Regions from separate parts of the Corallincola spongiicola genome, predicted to be linked through region 2. Evidence: riboswitches for the same ligand, from Rfam matches in the RefSeq annotation. Region 2 holds a riboswitch; the other holds the start of a gene.
The links. Region 2 has a riboswitch for thiamine pyrophosphate ahead of thiC (phosphomethylpyrimidine synthase ThiC). Riboswitches for the same ligand answer to the same signal wherever they lie in the genome.

Region 1: another riboswitch for thiamine pyrophosphate. It lies ahead of EXY25_RS02185 (TonB-dependent receptor); the one in region 2 lies ahead of thiC (phosphomethylpyrimidine synthase ThiC).

What each region holds. Positions count from the first base shown of each region.
Region 1 is NZ_SHLY01000001.1:502,974-510,656, forward strand. It holds gene EXY25_RS02160 (Bcr/CflA family multidrug efflux MFS transporter) at 1-30, opposite strand, end outside; gene gltS (sodium/glutamate symporter) at 314-1,546, shown strand; gene EXY25_RS02170 (phosphotransferase) at 1,684-2,580, opposite strand; gene pnuC (nicotinamide riboside transporter PnuC) at 2,565-3,203, opposite strand; gene EXY25_RS02180 (YkoF family thiamine/hydroxymethylpyrimidine-binding protein) at 3,215-3,475, opposite strand; gene EXY25_RS02185 (TonB-dependent receptor) at 3,484-5,676, opposite strand; TPP riboswitch at 5,723-5,825, opposite strand; gene EXY25_RS02190 (DUF4124 domain-containing protein) at 5,964-6,470, opposite strand; gene EXY25_RS02195 (translation initiation factor) at 6,475-6,876, opposite strand; gene EXY25_RS02200 (PGPGW domain-containing protein) at 6,960-7,187, opposite strand; gene EXY25_RS02205 (mechanosensitive ion channel family protein) at 7,355-7,683, shown strand, end outside.
Region 2 is NZ_SHLY01000003.1:10,305-17,987, forward strand. It holds gene EXY25_RS10420 (Y-family DNA polymerase) at 1-608, shown strand, start outside; gene EXY25_RS10425 (error-prone DNA polymerase) at 627-3,734, shown strand; gene EXY25_RS10430 (DUF4202 domain-containing protein) at 3,787-4,374, shown strand; gene EXY25_RS18765 (hypothetical protein) at 4,783-4,944, shown strand; TPP riboswitch at 5,026-5,141, shown strand; gene thiC (phosphomethylpyrimidine synthase ThiC) at 5,261-7,258, shown strand; gene thiE (thiamine phosphate synthase) at 7,255-7,683, shown strand, end outside.

The DNA of each region.
Region 1 (7,683 bases), on a different contig from region 2:
AGAGGCAAGAAGTAGAACGCTCCGCCACATAATAGAAGCGCATCCTTAATTATCAGGTAAGAGTTTTGTATAGCCGAAACTACGTTAGGTTGTTTTACGGCGCATGTTGCTATACCGCTTGTAACTATAGTGCAGTAAAGGTGGTCGTAACTGGTTTATTCTAACCGCCTAGTGGGGTTAAAGATCTGAATTATTTAGTTTTACAGTAACGATTTGTAACAGAGCTGATAGACTCAACTGCATAACCGAGTTCGGCGAAAGCGTCGACGAGATCCAAACAAACGTTTTCAAAGGGGTTGATAATGGGGGAATTATGGAATTAACGTTTATCGACGGCGTACTAAGTTTAGATTCATACCTTACTGTAACAATCGGGATTGTGGTTCTGTTTATTGGTCGACGGCTGAACAGTGCGATCGGGTTTCTCAAAGAGTTTAGTATTCCAGAGCCTGTTACCGGCGGACTACTTATTTCTATCCTTATTGGTATTGTTTATGGGCTATTTGGTGTGGAAGTACAGTTTGATCTGCAGGCCAGAGATGTACTGCTGATCTATTTCTTTACCACCATAGGTATTAACGCCAGCCTGAAAGACCTACTTAAAGGCGGTTTGCCCTTGGTTATTCTGCTGGGGCTGACCGTTAGCTATATGGTCATTCAGAACCTAACGGGGATAGGTGTCGCTGCAGCTTTTGGGCTTGAAGGCGCTGTGGGTATGCTCAGTGGTTCGGTCTCGCTGATTGGTGGGCATGGTACTGCTATCGCGTGGGCTCCTCGCATCAGTGAAGAGTTTGGTATTTCGAATGCCATGGAGATCGGTATTGCCAGTGCCACTTTTGGTTTGATATTGGCCAGTCTGATGGGCGGTCCAATTGCCAAGTACCTTATTAATCGACATGATCTTAAACCAGCGCAGCAAGCGCCGATAGATATTGGTGTTGTTGATGAAAAAGCGGGCGGACAAAACATCACCGCGTTTGGTTTCCTTGATGCCGTGCTTGCTATTCATATCAGCGCCATTTTAGGTATGTTCTTGAACGAAGGTGTTGCTTCACTTGGCTTGCAATTACCTCTGTTTGTGACCTGTCTGTTCGCCGGTATATTAATCACTAACTTGTTACCTGATTCTTTTCCTCGCATCAGCGGTACCAAGTGGCCCTCAAGAACACCTGAAGTCGCATTAATCGCTGATCTGGCATTGGGTACCTTTTTAGCGATGTCTTTGATGAGTATGCAGTTATGGAGTTTAATTGATCTTGCTGGCCCTATGTTTACCATCCTCGCTGCGCAATTTGTCATGGCAATATTGATTAACATCTTTGTTATTTTTCCTGCCATGGGTAAAAACTATGACGCAGCGGTTGTGTGCTCCGGTTTTGGTGGTATCTCCCTGGGCTCCACCCCCACAGCCATGGCGAATATGTCTGCAGTCTCTCAGCGTTATGGTACATCCCATTTGGCGTTTATTATTGTGCCTTTGGTTTGTGCATTCTTTATTGATTTGGTGAATGCACTGATGATCCCATTCTTTTTGGCAAACTTTTAGCAAACCAGCAGGGAAGGTGGCTTGGGCTGCTTTTCCTGTTTTTTTAGTAGCTAATCTGTGACGACGCAGGGAGTGGCAGGTGTTTATCGAGCCCAGAGTAGGGTTCCGGCGCGGCGTTCGACGGCGTCTTTCTGTTGCTATAACGAAAAATCGTTATTGGAGAGCCGTTGCATATAGCGGTTGGCAAGAAGGTTCAGTGTTGACGCGCGTTGCTCGCATCGATAATGAACGACTTGCTCCGACAATACCCACAATAGACTGAGTAACGTGTATAGCGTTTGTGCGCTCTGCCACGATAATTGTTCGTTCCGATTACTCGTACTAATGCCCCGTTGTGCTGCGTAATGTTGCCATAACAGGTCACTATTGCTGCTATCTAGCGCGTCGGTTGCGCTGGCAAGGTCAAATAGTGGGTGACCTTGATCGGCATACTCAAAATCGATTAACTGCATTCCGTCGTTGCCGATCAAAATATTCTCAGGTGTTAGGTCGTGATGGCAAACACACGAGGGCAGTTTACTCTGTTCAATTGAACTGACGATGTTTGGTATTTGAGTGATGTACGGCTTCAGCGCAGTGATCCACTGAGGATGTGATTTTTCAGCCAGGTTATTCCAGTAGTATTCAACGCGGTGCTGATATGAATATGACGTGGTGGGTAGCGCAGGTAAAGCATGCAGACGAACCAATAAGCGGCTCAGAGCCTCTATATCCAATACGAAAGGCGTTTGTTGGCATACATAGTCTGTGACACAGAATTGATGCTCATGACTCCAGAACAGGAGTGCGGGTGCGATACCTATATCAGCGCATCGTTGCCAGACCAAAGCTTCATTGTGGCGATTAATCAGCGCCAAGTTTTGATTGAGAAGGCGTAGGACTTGTTTAGGCGGCTTATCCCCCTGGCTGATGGCAAAGACTGTATTGCCAAGGCCTTGATTGAGTGGGCTTATGGATAAGCTCTCCAGTGGCCCACAAAGAAGCGCTTGAGGAACACGCGCTAAGCAGTCTCTGGCGATCAGCTCTGGTGACACTGTGATAGTTCCTGCTGCCTATGCTTACGTTGCCAGCTGAAGTAGCCCAGTATTGCCAGCACAATGTAGATAGCAAAAAGCAACGCGGTTAGATAGAGGCCTTTTTCGAAATAGAGATAGATCGATACGCCATCGATAACTATCCAATACAACCAGTTTTGTAGTACACGGATGGCGACAAGGTAGGTGGTGTAGACTGCAAAACAGGTGGTCGCGGCATCTAAGTAAGCAAACTCAGCATGGGTGTAGGTAGACATCAGGTAGCCTGCAATCAAAGAAAGCAGAGTGACTACGCTGACGATAGCAAAGTGCTTTTGCCCTGACCAAGATATAACCATTAGTTGTTGGTTCTCAGCCGTGTCCCTGTGCCAGAGATAAAAGCCATAAATCGCCATTATCATGTAGTAGACATTTAGGGCTGATTCCATGAGTAGTGCAACTTGCCAAAAAAGCACGGTATATATGAGTGTGCTTGCGAATGCAGCAGGCCAGCACCATTGGCTGCGGTTCATTGCTAGTATCAGGTAGGCCAGAGCAAGTATGACAGCCACCAACTCCCATCCCCACATACCATGAAGTTGGTTTATCGCTTGCTGCCACCATGAAAAAGATTGTTCAGTCATCAGATATGACGCTATTCACTATGGTCAAGATTGACCCCGCCGGGAATAAACTTACACACAAACACACCGCGTCCCCATTTCTGATAGGCGTTCGCCATCTCATCACTTAAAATAGTCATAATGGCATTGTGGTCGCCTTGAATTTGAGTGCTCATGCCATTGGTTTTACGCTCGAGTTGTGGGTAAGCATCTAAACGACCAATAAACCACTTGATGATATCGATGTAGTTATCCTGTAGCGGGTAGAGACTAATTTCGACGGCCGTTTTCATGATGATTCCTATAGATAGTGATAGCGGAAAGTAACACCGAATTGTTGCGGATCGCCGTAGCGTTCATAAAGTTTGGGAGCCCAATCCTGATCGGGTTCGTTCCCAAAGTAGAAGCCACGGACACCATACTTTTCGTCTGTGATGTTTCTGCCCCACAGATACACGGACCAATCTTCTTTTTCATAGCCTAAACGTGCGTTAAGTAACTCGTAGCTGTCAGCTTTTTGATCGTGATTATCTGAGTAGTAATAGCCATCAGAGCCGTTCAAGTTGATATTGGCAAACCAGCCTTCATCGTTACGCCATGTGGCACCAATACTGAACTGATAATTGGGAGAATGTGCTAGTTCTCGACCAGATAAATCGAGCTCAGAGCCATCTGCTTGGGTGACGACATAGTCGTCAAATTCAGTATCTAATAAGCCTAGACTTGAGTACAGAGTAAGATTATCCGTCGCTTGCCACGACGTTTCTAACTCTAAGCCATAGCTATCGGAATTGGTTGCATTCGCGGTATATAGGAAGAAGCGCTGAGGGTTGTTCGGATCTTGAGTAGAGGCTTCCACTTGTTGATCATCTCGATGCATATAAAACAGGGCAGCCTGCACTGATACTTGCTGCTCTGGCCAGTATCCCTTTATGCCGAATTCAAGATTATCCAGTGTTTCACTGTCGAACTCTCGGTTATCACTGAAATCATCGGGTAAACCGGTGTTGAACCCTCCAGCCTTATATCCGCGCGCCAGTTTGCCGTAACTTTGCCAGCGTTCATTGATTAAGTAGTTGAGTGTGATATGGCCGCCCCACATCGTTTCGTCTGGATCAAAGGAGTCACCACCGTCATCATCGTATGAAGCGTCTCGCTGTTCTACTCTAAGTCCTAATGACAAACTGGTAGCGGCATTGAGCTGCGTGTCTAACTGACCAAATAGCGCAATGCTAGTTGCTTCGTAGTCACTCTGCAGGAACAGATCGGGGAAGCCGTTATAGTAGCTTTCCAGGTCATTATCTTCCTCTAAACGTTGTATATACAACCCGGTCAACCAGTCAGTAGTGCCGCTAAAAAGCCTTGATTCTTCAGTAGATAACAAGCGAACTTCCTGAGTGTAAGTGTCACGAGTGGCCTGTTTGTCCCAAGTGTAGTCGTACTGACAGGGGATCTGGTCAGTGAAATCGCCATTGCCGTTTTCATCATAATAATCAGTACAGCTCAACGCAGACCAATATTCTGGATTTGCCCAGTCGCCATCATAGGCATGACGGTGATTGGTATGTGCAGCACTGGATATTGATACCAGATCAACAAATTCATTAAGCTCCCAGTTTAGCTTAAGGGAGCCGCCTGTTGTTTCCTGCTTATCCTTACCAGGTTGGTCGGTTAGGGTGGTAAAACCATTATTGTCTAATGTCCAAGCGTCATAGCCATTGTCAAAGTTGGCGTAGAGCAGGGCTAAATCAACTTGCAATTCATCACTCGCAAACCAGCGAAACTTACTACGTAATGTTAGTTCGTCACGTTCGTTGCTATCGTCTGAACCGAGATAATCGTTATCTCTGAAGCCATTTTCGTTATGTTGCTGTATCGAAACGCGATAGAGCAGATCACCGCTGTTATCAACTGGGCCAGAGGCAAAACCTGCATAACTGAATAGGTCTTCTTGGCCACCACTGATCTCTGCACCAAACTCTCTCGTGTCAGTCGGATCATTACTGGTCGTATAGATCATACCTGCTAGGGCATTAGCGCCAAAACGGGTGCCTTGGGGGCCACGCAACACTTCCACCTGCTCTATGTCATAAAGACTGGAGGTCATTCCCAAGCCAGAAAGATCAATGTCATCGACAACAAAACCAACAGAACTGTTGGGGGCCCCTTGATACTCCTCTTGTTCACCTACACCTCGGATTTGAAAGTACTTTGGCCGGGAACTTCCACCTGCCCAACTTAAATTGGCAACGTTGTGTAAGAGGTCTTCAAAATGTTCGCCGCCCTCGTCTTGGATCAGGCTACTGTCTAGAACAGTAATGCTCGAAGCTGAGTGTTGTAGTGATTCGGAGCGGAAGCTGGAGGTAACTTTGATATGCTCTATATCTTCATCTGCTACCGTAGGTGCTGCGCTGAATACAGGCAGAGGGATACCCAAAGTGGTAATGATGGCGGCGGCAAGCTTAGTTTTACGGGGTAGAGTGGAAAAGAGCATATATGCATTTACCAGTTTTTGGGGAAGATTGGGGCTGGTATTTGTGCTCGATGAAAAGCGCCATTCCTACGCCGGTACCAGCCGGTTCAGGTTCAAAGGGTTCATCATTGATGTCTCAGTTCTGAACAAGAACACCCCTTGGCCGAGAGCAATTATAAATGAGTTTTAACTAAATAGTGACAATAGTTTTACAACTACTCATGTTAAGGCGAGCCATAACTGATGCAAATGATGAAATAGGGGAGCAATACCAGAAACGCCAGGAGTTGACGTTGCTGTTGAGTTTTCTATTCTGATTTTTCCAGCGCAGCGTTTCTTTGTTCCATTAGTCGCTTTGCTTCTTCTGCATCAAGCTTAATATTACCGAGACGCTCGGTGTATTCACTGAGAGAGACACCATCAGCAGCCGCCGGTGCTTCGGTGGGTTTATCTTCTTCCTGTAATGGCCCGTCAAGCCCAACAATTTTTGCCGGTTTAAGTTTTACTTGCTCGGTTTGAGCGCCCGCTTTATTGCCCGCTTCAGCATCTCCGTAATGCCAATTGCCTTGTTCGTCCTGCCACCGGTACACGTTAGGTGCGTCAGCTTCGACACCTAATTTCTCCTGCGCCTGTCGGCTTAGCATTTTAAACGATAACAAAATACGGTTTTTCCAGTATCGCCAAACGGTACTTTGATCTTGAGGAAAGATCGTTGCGGTGGTTAGCAATGGTTTGCCATCGGGGCCTTTAATAAAGAATGGACCAGCGCAGGCACAAACGATAAGCAGCACTAGAAGAGTAAGATATTTTTTCATTGTTTTAGCCACCGCTTAATTTGGCTTGGTAGCCAGCTTTAGTTAGTTCGTTAAGCAGTAGGTCGCGTTTGTCGCCTTGAAATTCAAGTTCGCCGTTTCGAACCACACCACCACAACCAAGTTGTTTCTTTAGGGTTTTACAAAGCTTTTGCAGGTCTGAATGAGTTAGAGCTAGCCCTGTCACAACTGAAACAGTTTTCCCTCCGCGGCCTTTCGTTGAGCGAGATATCCGAACACGACCGTCTCCAATTATCGCCGTCGTATCGACATGCTTTTGTGTTACCACGCGACCACCGTCGGTGCTATAAACAAGATCTTGTTGTGATTCATTGGTCGACACCGTGGACGGTGCTGCCTGACCGGTTAGTGCAGCGAGATCGGCAAATGAGGATAATTTCTTAGACATCTGTAGCGGGCAATCAGCTTAATGATTGTTACATTGTCACCAACCCTATGGCGTGGGTAAAGCAAATTTCCTCAATATTGATGTTAACGATAGAGTTTTTTCTGCATACGGCGTTTATCAATGCGTCGTGCGCCGTGATGTAGCTTTGCTTGCAGCAAGCGCAGTAAAGATTTAGGACGTTCATACACCAGGCTCAAACAGGCTAGCCCTATGATCATAAATAGTATTCCAGGTACCGGTGTAATGATTAGCGCTGCGCCCAATAATATTAATGTGACGCCAGTGATTGTGAGTAGTACCTTTTTCATCATGCTTCGCCTCTTCTAAACGCGCTTAATAACTAATATCTACTCTGAACCGCTGAGATGCCAGTTGTATTTGGTAACACCCTGTGAACATTCCACACGGTGATTACTTGAATTATAGGATTTTCATGCATACTAGTAGTTAGATCTATAACTTCTTCAGGAACTTAGATATGCAAAGGAAGCGTTGCTTCACCTCCTTTTTTCTCTGCAAGGTGTTTTCCATCTTGCTGGCCGTCGCTACATTCCCCGCGCTTGCAGATGATATTGACTCAGAAGTTAGGCGTATCGTTGATAATCATGAAACAAGCAAATTGCTTATTGATGAGTATGCTACGGCCAAAGGAGAGCAAAGGTTGCTTTTGCATCTGCGCGTGCAGTCTCTGCTCGATTATCAAACAGAAGTTTTACCTGGATTGCTAGAGGAGCTCGCTAATCCTGATGCGACGGTTAGCGATGAGACGCGGACCTTGATCACTAATACCTTGGTAGCTCAAGGGCA
Region 2 (7,683 bases):
GCCAGCTCACTCTTAGCCATCGAGATATTGCTGCAACCTCTATCGTATTGCGATCTTCCTCGCCAGAGACGGGATTTAGGCAGTGGTGGCAGCTGGCGCAACTGCAGTTAGAAAAGCAGCATCTACCCGCGCCAGTGTTGGGGTTATCACTTTGTTGTGAGCAGCTGGTTGCAATCACATCAGCGACAACTGATCTACTACAGCAGCGGCAGGGGGAAGGGTTAACTCAAGGCCAGCTGCTGGGGCGTTTGCAGAGTAAGTTAGGGGAAGGTGCTGTTTATGGCATGACGGTGACCGGTGATCATCGCCCAGAACGAAGCTGGAAGTCTGTGCCGCCCGGCACCTCGGCAGATCCTGTGATGTCAGCTTCACCGGTGGCGAGTTCATCGCGTCGACCGAGTTGGTTGCTGCCTGTCCCATGTCGATTAAGTAAACCTGATATCACTATTCTGGATGGCCCGGAACGGATCTGTTCCGGCTGGTGGCAGAGTGCCTGCGGTGATGAGGTGATACGGGACTACTATTTGGCGCGGGATCAGCAGGGCGCACTGTGTTGGATCTTTAAAGATGCCAGTGGTGAGTGGTTTCTTCACGGGTGGTTTGGCTGATGCTGAAGGTGGATCTGCATGATTGAATATGCTGAGTTGCATTGCCTTAGTCACTACAGTTTTTTACGTGGCGCTTCCTATCCCGAAGAGTTGGTGGCACAAGCGGCAGCCTTGGGCTATCAAGCATTAGCATTAACTGACGAGTGTTCGATGGCGGGGGTGGTCAAAGCTCATGTGGCAGCGAAACAGCATGGTATCAAGCTGTTGCTGGGCAGTGAGTTTCGGCTGGAGTGTGGTGAGCAGTGCGTGGTGCTGGCACCTAGCCGACAGGGGTATGGCGAGCTATGTGGTTTGATTACACTGGCTCGACGGCGCTGCAGCAAAGGTAGCTATCGTGTGTCCGTCGAGGATCTGTTGAACTCACTTGGCCACTGCCTACTGTTGTGGTGGCCGCAAGATGCTGAGCGTTTTCAGGCCATCGCCGCTATGTTAGGCGAACAGTTTCAGCAGCGTTTATGGTTGTTGCATCATCGCTTACTGCAACATGATGATAAGCAGCAACGTCAGCAGCTGATGCGCTGGAGCAGGGATTATCAACTACCTGTCGTGGCTGCTGGCTGTGTCTATATGCATTGCCGTGAACGGCAACCGATACAAGATCTATTGACCGCCATTCGTTATCGCCAACCGCTGACTCAGGTAGCGGCGGCGTTACGGCAAAATGCTGAACATGTATTGCGTCCGCTGCCGGTGCTAGAAAAGCTATTCTCCGCAGATATGTTGCGAAATAGCGTCAAGATCGCCGATCTTTGTCAGTTTTCCCTTGATGAATTGCGCTATGAATACCCCGCGGAGCTTGTGCCTGAAGGGCTGACTGCGAGTCGCTATTTGGCGCAGTTAGTGGCTAAGGGAGAACAATGGCGCTTTCCCCAAGGTACCCCTGTCAAAGTGAAAGTCTTGCTGGACAAAGAGTTAGGGCTGATCGCCGAGCTGAATTACGAATACTTTTTCCTGACCATTTACGACATCGTGCGTTTTGCCAAGTCCCGGCAGATCCTACATCAGGGTAGGGGCTCTGCGGCAAACTCTGCGGTGTGTTACTGCTTGGGGATCACTGAAGTTGATCCCACCAAGGTGGAGCTATTGTTTGAGCGCTTTATTTCGAAAGAGCGCAATGAGCCGCCGGATATTGATGTTGATTTTGAGCATGAACGCCGTGAAGAGGTGATCCAATACATCTATCAAAAATATGGGCGAGATCGAGCGGCCTTGGCAGCGACGGTGATCTGTTATCGTTTCAAGAGTGCGCTGCGGGATGTCGGTAAAGCACTGGGGATTGAACAGAGCCTGCTGGAATACTGGCTACACCAAGTGGATCGCCGTGACCGTGAGCAGAGCTGGCAGCAACAACTGGTGGCGCTGGGGGTGGCGGATCTGCCGATGGGTCAGTTGTTGATCCAGTGGGTTAACGAGTTGATCGGCTTTCCCCGTCATCTATCACAGCATGTCGGTGGCTTTATTATCTCCGCTGGTCCGCTACATCAACTGGTACCGATCGAAAATGCCGCGATGGCAGAGCGTACCGTGATCCAGTGGGACAAAGATGATTTGGAAGATCTTGGTTTGCTGAAAGTGGATGTGCTGGCATTGGGCATGCTAACCGCCATTCGTAAATGCTTTGCATTGATCCAGCAACAGAGCGGACAACCGATGGGGATGGCGCAGGTGGTGTGGGAGCAGCCTGAGGTGTATGAGATGCTGTGCCGCGCCGATACTGTCGGCGTGTTTCAGATCGAATCCCGTGCTCAGTCGAATATGCTGCCTAGATTAAAACCTCGCTGCTACTACGATCTGGTAGTACAGATCGCCATCGTCCGACCTGGGCCGATCCAAGGGGACATGGTGCATCCTTATTTACGTCGGCGGCAGGGTTTGGAACCGGTGGCATATCCAAATGCAGCGCTAGAGGCGGTGCTGTCTCGTACCCTTGGCGTTCCCCTGTTTCAGGAACAGGTGATCAAATTGGCGATGGTGGCAGCGGGCTTTAGTGCTGGCGAAGCGGATCAGTTACGGCGGGCGATGGCGAGTTGGAAGAAGAGCGGCCAACTGGATCTGTTTGAAAAAAAATTTTTGCGGGGCATGGCTGACAATGGTTATGACGAAGCGTTTGCAGTGCAGGTATTTCGTCAGATCCGTGGCTTTGGTGAGTATGGATTCCCTGAGTCCCATTCAGCGAGTTTTGCGCTGCTGGCTTATGTGTCGGCTTGGCTTAAATGCCACTATCCGGCCGCTTTTTGTTGTGCGCTGCTAAATAGCCAGCCGATGGGATTTTATAGCCCTGACCAGTTGGTACAGGATCTGAAACGCCACGGCATCGGCGTATTGCCTGTGGATATCTGTTATAGCGATTGGGATCATAAGCTGCAGAACGAACAGCGGAAAGAGGGGGCTGCAGAGACCTCCCAGCCAAGTCCGAGGTTGCGTTTGGGGTTACGCCTAGTGAAAGGTTTGTCTTACGCCACGGCTGCGCTATTGGTTGCCCAGCGCCCAGCGCAGGGATTCGCTGATATGGCTGACTTTCAGCAGCGAATTGCAAGCAAACGCAGCATAGCTAAAGACCAAATGGAAGCGCTGGCGGCGGCCGGTGCTTTTCGCTCTTTAGGCGGGCACCGCTATCAAACGCGCTGGCTGCTGTCCGGTGCCGAGCAGGCAACACCGCTACTTGCGGCGAGGATCGATGATGGTGGTATTGAGTTGGCGGCGCCGACAGAGTCGGCAGCACTCTTCGCCGATTACGCTGCAATGGGCTTGTCGCTGGAGCGCCATCCTTTGGCCATGTTACGGCAACAAGGGGCTCTGTATCGTTGTCAGACGGCCGCAGAGCTCAGCACCATGCGCCATGGCGCGTTAGTTACCGTGGTGGGACTGGTGACGGGACGACAGCGCCCTGGTACCGCCTCGGGAGTGACCTTTATTACTCTGGAAGATGAAACCGGGAATGCCAATGTGGTGGTGTGGCAGGCAACGGCGCGGGCACAAAAACAGCCCTATTTGACTGCCCGATTGTTGGAAGTCAGGGGCGTGTTAGATCAGCAAGGGGAGGTAGTGCACCTGATTGCTGGTAAACTGACGGATCGGAGCGATGAGTTACACGCGCTGCGATTAAAGTCGCGGGATTTCTGCTAACTCTCTAATTCTGCTAATTTAAACCTGAGACAAAGATAACGAAGGATGACCCATGGACAATGATTCGGCTTTAGATCTGACTTTAGAGGCTATCGATCAGGTGAATAGCCAAGACCCCAATATGGAATTTTGTCATGAGGTCGAAGTGCCAAAAGAGCTGTTATATGGGCAACGGATGAGTGAGCGGTTGGCACAGTTTGCGCCGGGTGCCAGTGAGCATCTGCAGATCGCGGCTCGTGCGCAGCATATTAAGCGGTGGGCGATCCCACGCAGCGATTATCCGATGGATCGTCAGGGTTATCATCAGTGGCGTACCGATTTGGGCAAAATGCACGCAGACTTGGCTGCGGAATTAATGCGTGAGCAAGGCTACAGCGAAGACGATGCGGTACGTACCCAACAACTGCTGCGCAAAGAGAAAATTAAGCGTGATGCTGAATGCCAGACCTTAGAAGATGTTATCTGTCTGGTTTTTCTGGAGTATTACTTCGCTGACTTTGCAGCCAAGCATACGGAAGAGAAGATGTTAGGCATTATTCGTAAGACTTGGGCAAAGATGTCTGAGGCGGGTCATGCCGCAGCGTTGCAACTTGATTTACCTGAAGCCATGTTGGCACTGGTTAAGCGCGCGTTGAGCTAAATATGTAAATGAAATTGTTAACATTTCGTGTGATTTCAAAGTAAGAGAGCAAATTGTTGCTCTCTTTTTTTGAGTAAATTTCCAACGGTTTGGACTATTGCCATTTTGTAGGTGTGATCTGGGTCGCAAATTATCCCGTATTTGAGCGTACTGGCTTCGCTTTGTTGTCATAAAACTATTTTCAGTGCAGAAAAATCTTTGTAAAACCGAGTGTTATAAAAAAGTTACTTTTTTTCGCTAAAAAATTTAACAAAACGTAAACAATTGACTAAAATTGCATCATTAAATGACGAATAAATAGCTAATTGAGAATTTGTTGCGCTAGATCAGACCGTATTTTTTAGTGATTACTACTCTTAGCGCAGACCAATTTATAACCAATTTTAAATAACCCAGTTGGAGATTGTAATGGATAAAGCCATGACCGCAGCAGAAGTGGAAGCGCTGCGAAAACAACTGGCGACGGATCGCACTGTGATGGTGGATATTTTTGATCACCTAAAGCAACTCGTTCTGATCGCTGACGAAAGCAGCCCTCAGGCCACAAATGAAGAGAGTTACGCTGCCTGAAGTTCAGGGCTTTATCTCTTGCACTAGTTTTTAAAGGGTCGCACTTGTGCGGCCCTTTCTATTTCCCCTATACTCGTTGCCAATATCTTGTCGGAGTGCCGAGCTACCTTTGGGTAGATAGGCTGAGATCGCGAAAGCGGGATCCGTTGAACCTGATCAGGTTAATGCCTGCGAAGGGAAACAAGAGGGCGTGTCCCTGTTGTCTATCGCAAACAGCTGCGATACCTAGCAGAAGCCATAGCCCTTAATCCTACTGAACCACTCATCTATCGGTGCGCCGGCGTTAACTGTTACTACGGATTAACGTGAGGCCACAATGACACAAACCACGACTGTTTCAGAAAGCAATCCACGGCGCGACGCCCGTGCCGCCGCGCAAGCATTTTTTGCCAATTTGGCAGATCTCTCTTTTCCTAATTCGCATAAAGTTTTTGTGCAGGGTGAATTACCTGGCGTGAAAGTGGGGATGCGTGAAATTTCGTTGTCGCCAACCTTAGTTGGTGGCACAAAAGCGCAGCCTGAATTTGAAGATAACGCGCCGATCCGCGTTTATGATACCTCAGGCTACTACACAGAAGCTGATGCCAGCATCGACCTGCAACGCGGTTTACCGCGCTTGCGTCAACAATGGATTGAAGCGCGCAATGACACTGAAGCGCTCGCTGGTGCCAGCTCACTGTTTGCCCAGCAGCGTCTTGCCGACGAAGGCTTAGACCATATCCGTTTTGAGCATCTGCCTAAGCCGAAAAGAGCTTTGGCGGGACGTTGCGTCACCCAAATGCATTACGCCCGCGCAGGCGTGATCACCCCAGAGATGGAATACATTGCGTTGCGTGAAAATATGGGCCGGGCTGAAGTGGCTGCGGAGCTGGCTGTGCAACATCCGGGCGAGGCATTCGGTGCGAATTTACCAAAGCAGATAACAGCGGAATTTGTTCGTAACGAAGTGGCTGAAGGGCGGGCGATTATTCCAGCCAATATCAATCACCCAGAGTCGGAGCCGATGATTATTGGCCGTAATTTTTTGGTCAAAGTGAATGCCAATATCGGTAACTCGGCGGTGACCTCTTCGATTGAGGAAGAGGTAGAAAAGCTGGTGTGGTCAACCCGCTGGGGCGCCGACACTGTGATGGACCTGTCAACGGGTCGCTATATTCACGAAACCCGTGAGTGGATCATTCGTAATAGCCCGGTGCCGATTGGCACCGTACCTATCTATCAGGCGCTGGAAAAAGTGAAAGGGGTGGCGGAAGATCTCACTTGGGATGTATTCCGTGACACCTTGATTGAGCAGTGTGAACAGGGCGTTGATTACTTCACCATTCATGCCGGCGTGTTGCTGGCCTATGTGCCGATGACGGCGAAGCGGATGACAGGTATCGTTTCCCGTGGTGGTTCAATCATGGCGAAATGGTGCTTGTCTCACCATCAGGAAAACTTCCTCTATAGCCACTTCCGCGATATTTGCGAAATCTGTGCTGCCTATGACGTTTCCCTCAGCCTGGGTGATGGCTTGCGTCCAGGCTCGGTCGCGGATGCTAACGATCAGGCACAATTCAGTGAACTATATACCTTGGGTGAGCTGACCAAAATCGCTTGGGAATATGATGTGCAGGTGATGATCGAAGGTCCTGGTCATGTGCCGATGCAGTTGATCAAGGAGAACATGGATAAGCAGCTCTCCGCCTGCCATGAAGCGCCTTTCTATACGTTGGGGCCGCTGACCACAGATATTGCGCCCGGTTATGATCACATCACATCAGGTATTGGTGCCGCGCAGATCGGTTGGTACGGCTGCGCTATGTTGTGTTACGTAACGCCAAAAGAGCACCTTGGCTTGCCAAATAAAGCCGACGTGAAAGAGGGGTTGATCACTTACAAGATCGCTGCCCATGCGGCCGATTTAGCCAAAGGCCATCCCGGTGCTCAAGTACGGGACAACGCGCTCTCCAAAGCACGTTTTGAGTTCCGCTGGGAAGATCAATTTAATCTCTCCCTTGACCCCGATACCGCCCGTGCTTATCACGATGAAACAATCCCCCAGCAGTCGGGCAAGCTGGCGCACTTCTGTTCCATGTGTGGGCCGAAATTCTGCTCGATGAAGATCTCTCAAGAGGTGCGTGAATTTGCCGCCAAGCAGGAGCAGATCAGCATTAAGCTGCTGGATGAAACTATTACGGTGGCAGTGGACAGTGTCGAAGGAGCCGAGCAAGGGATGGCGAAGATGTCTGAAACCTTCCGCCAGCAAGGCAGCGAACTCTACAAAGCGCCGACCGACGTTGCCGCTGCAGAAGGGGAGAAAGTCAGCGAATGATCACCCCTTATACCTGTGGTGGTGAGCTGGTTGCCGGTGGTGGAGAAGGCCAAGCCTCTGCCATCGTTTGGGCTATTGGTGGTTCGGATTGTAGTGCGGGAGCCGGTATTCAAGCGGATCTGCAGGCGATTAATGGCTTAGGTGCCCATGGTTGTACTGTGGTCACCGCTGTGACGGCGCAGAACTCGGTGGCTGTTTCTCAGGTTAATCCAGTGTCTGATCTGGTACTGCAATCTCAGCTGGATGTGTTGCTTGCGGATCTGCCACCGCGGATCATCAAGATCGGCTTGTTGGCCACGGTGTCACAAGTGGTCATGGTCAGCCAATGGCTGCAGCAGTTAAAACAAACATCGGAGCAAACAGGGCATCGCGTACCGCTGGTGATCTATGATCCCGTTGCGGTGGCGAGTAGCGGAGACAACTTA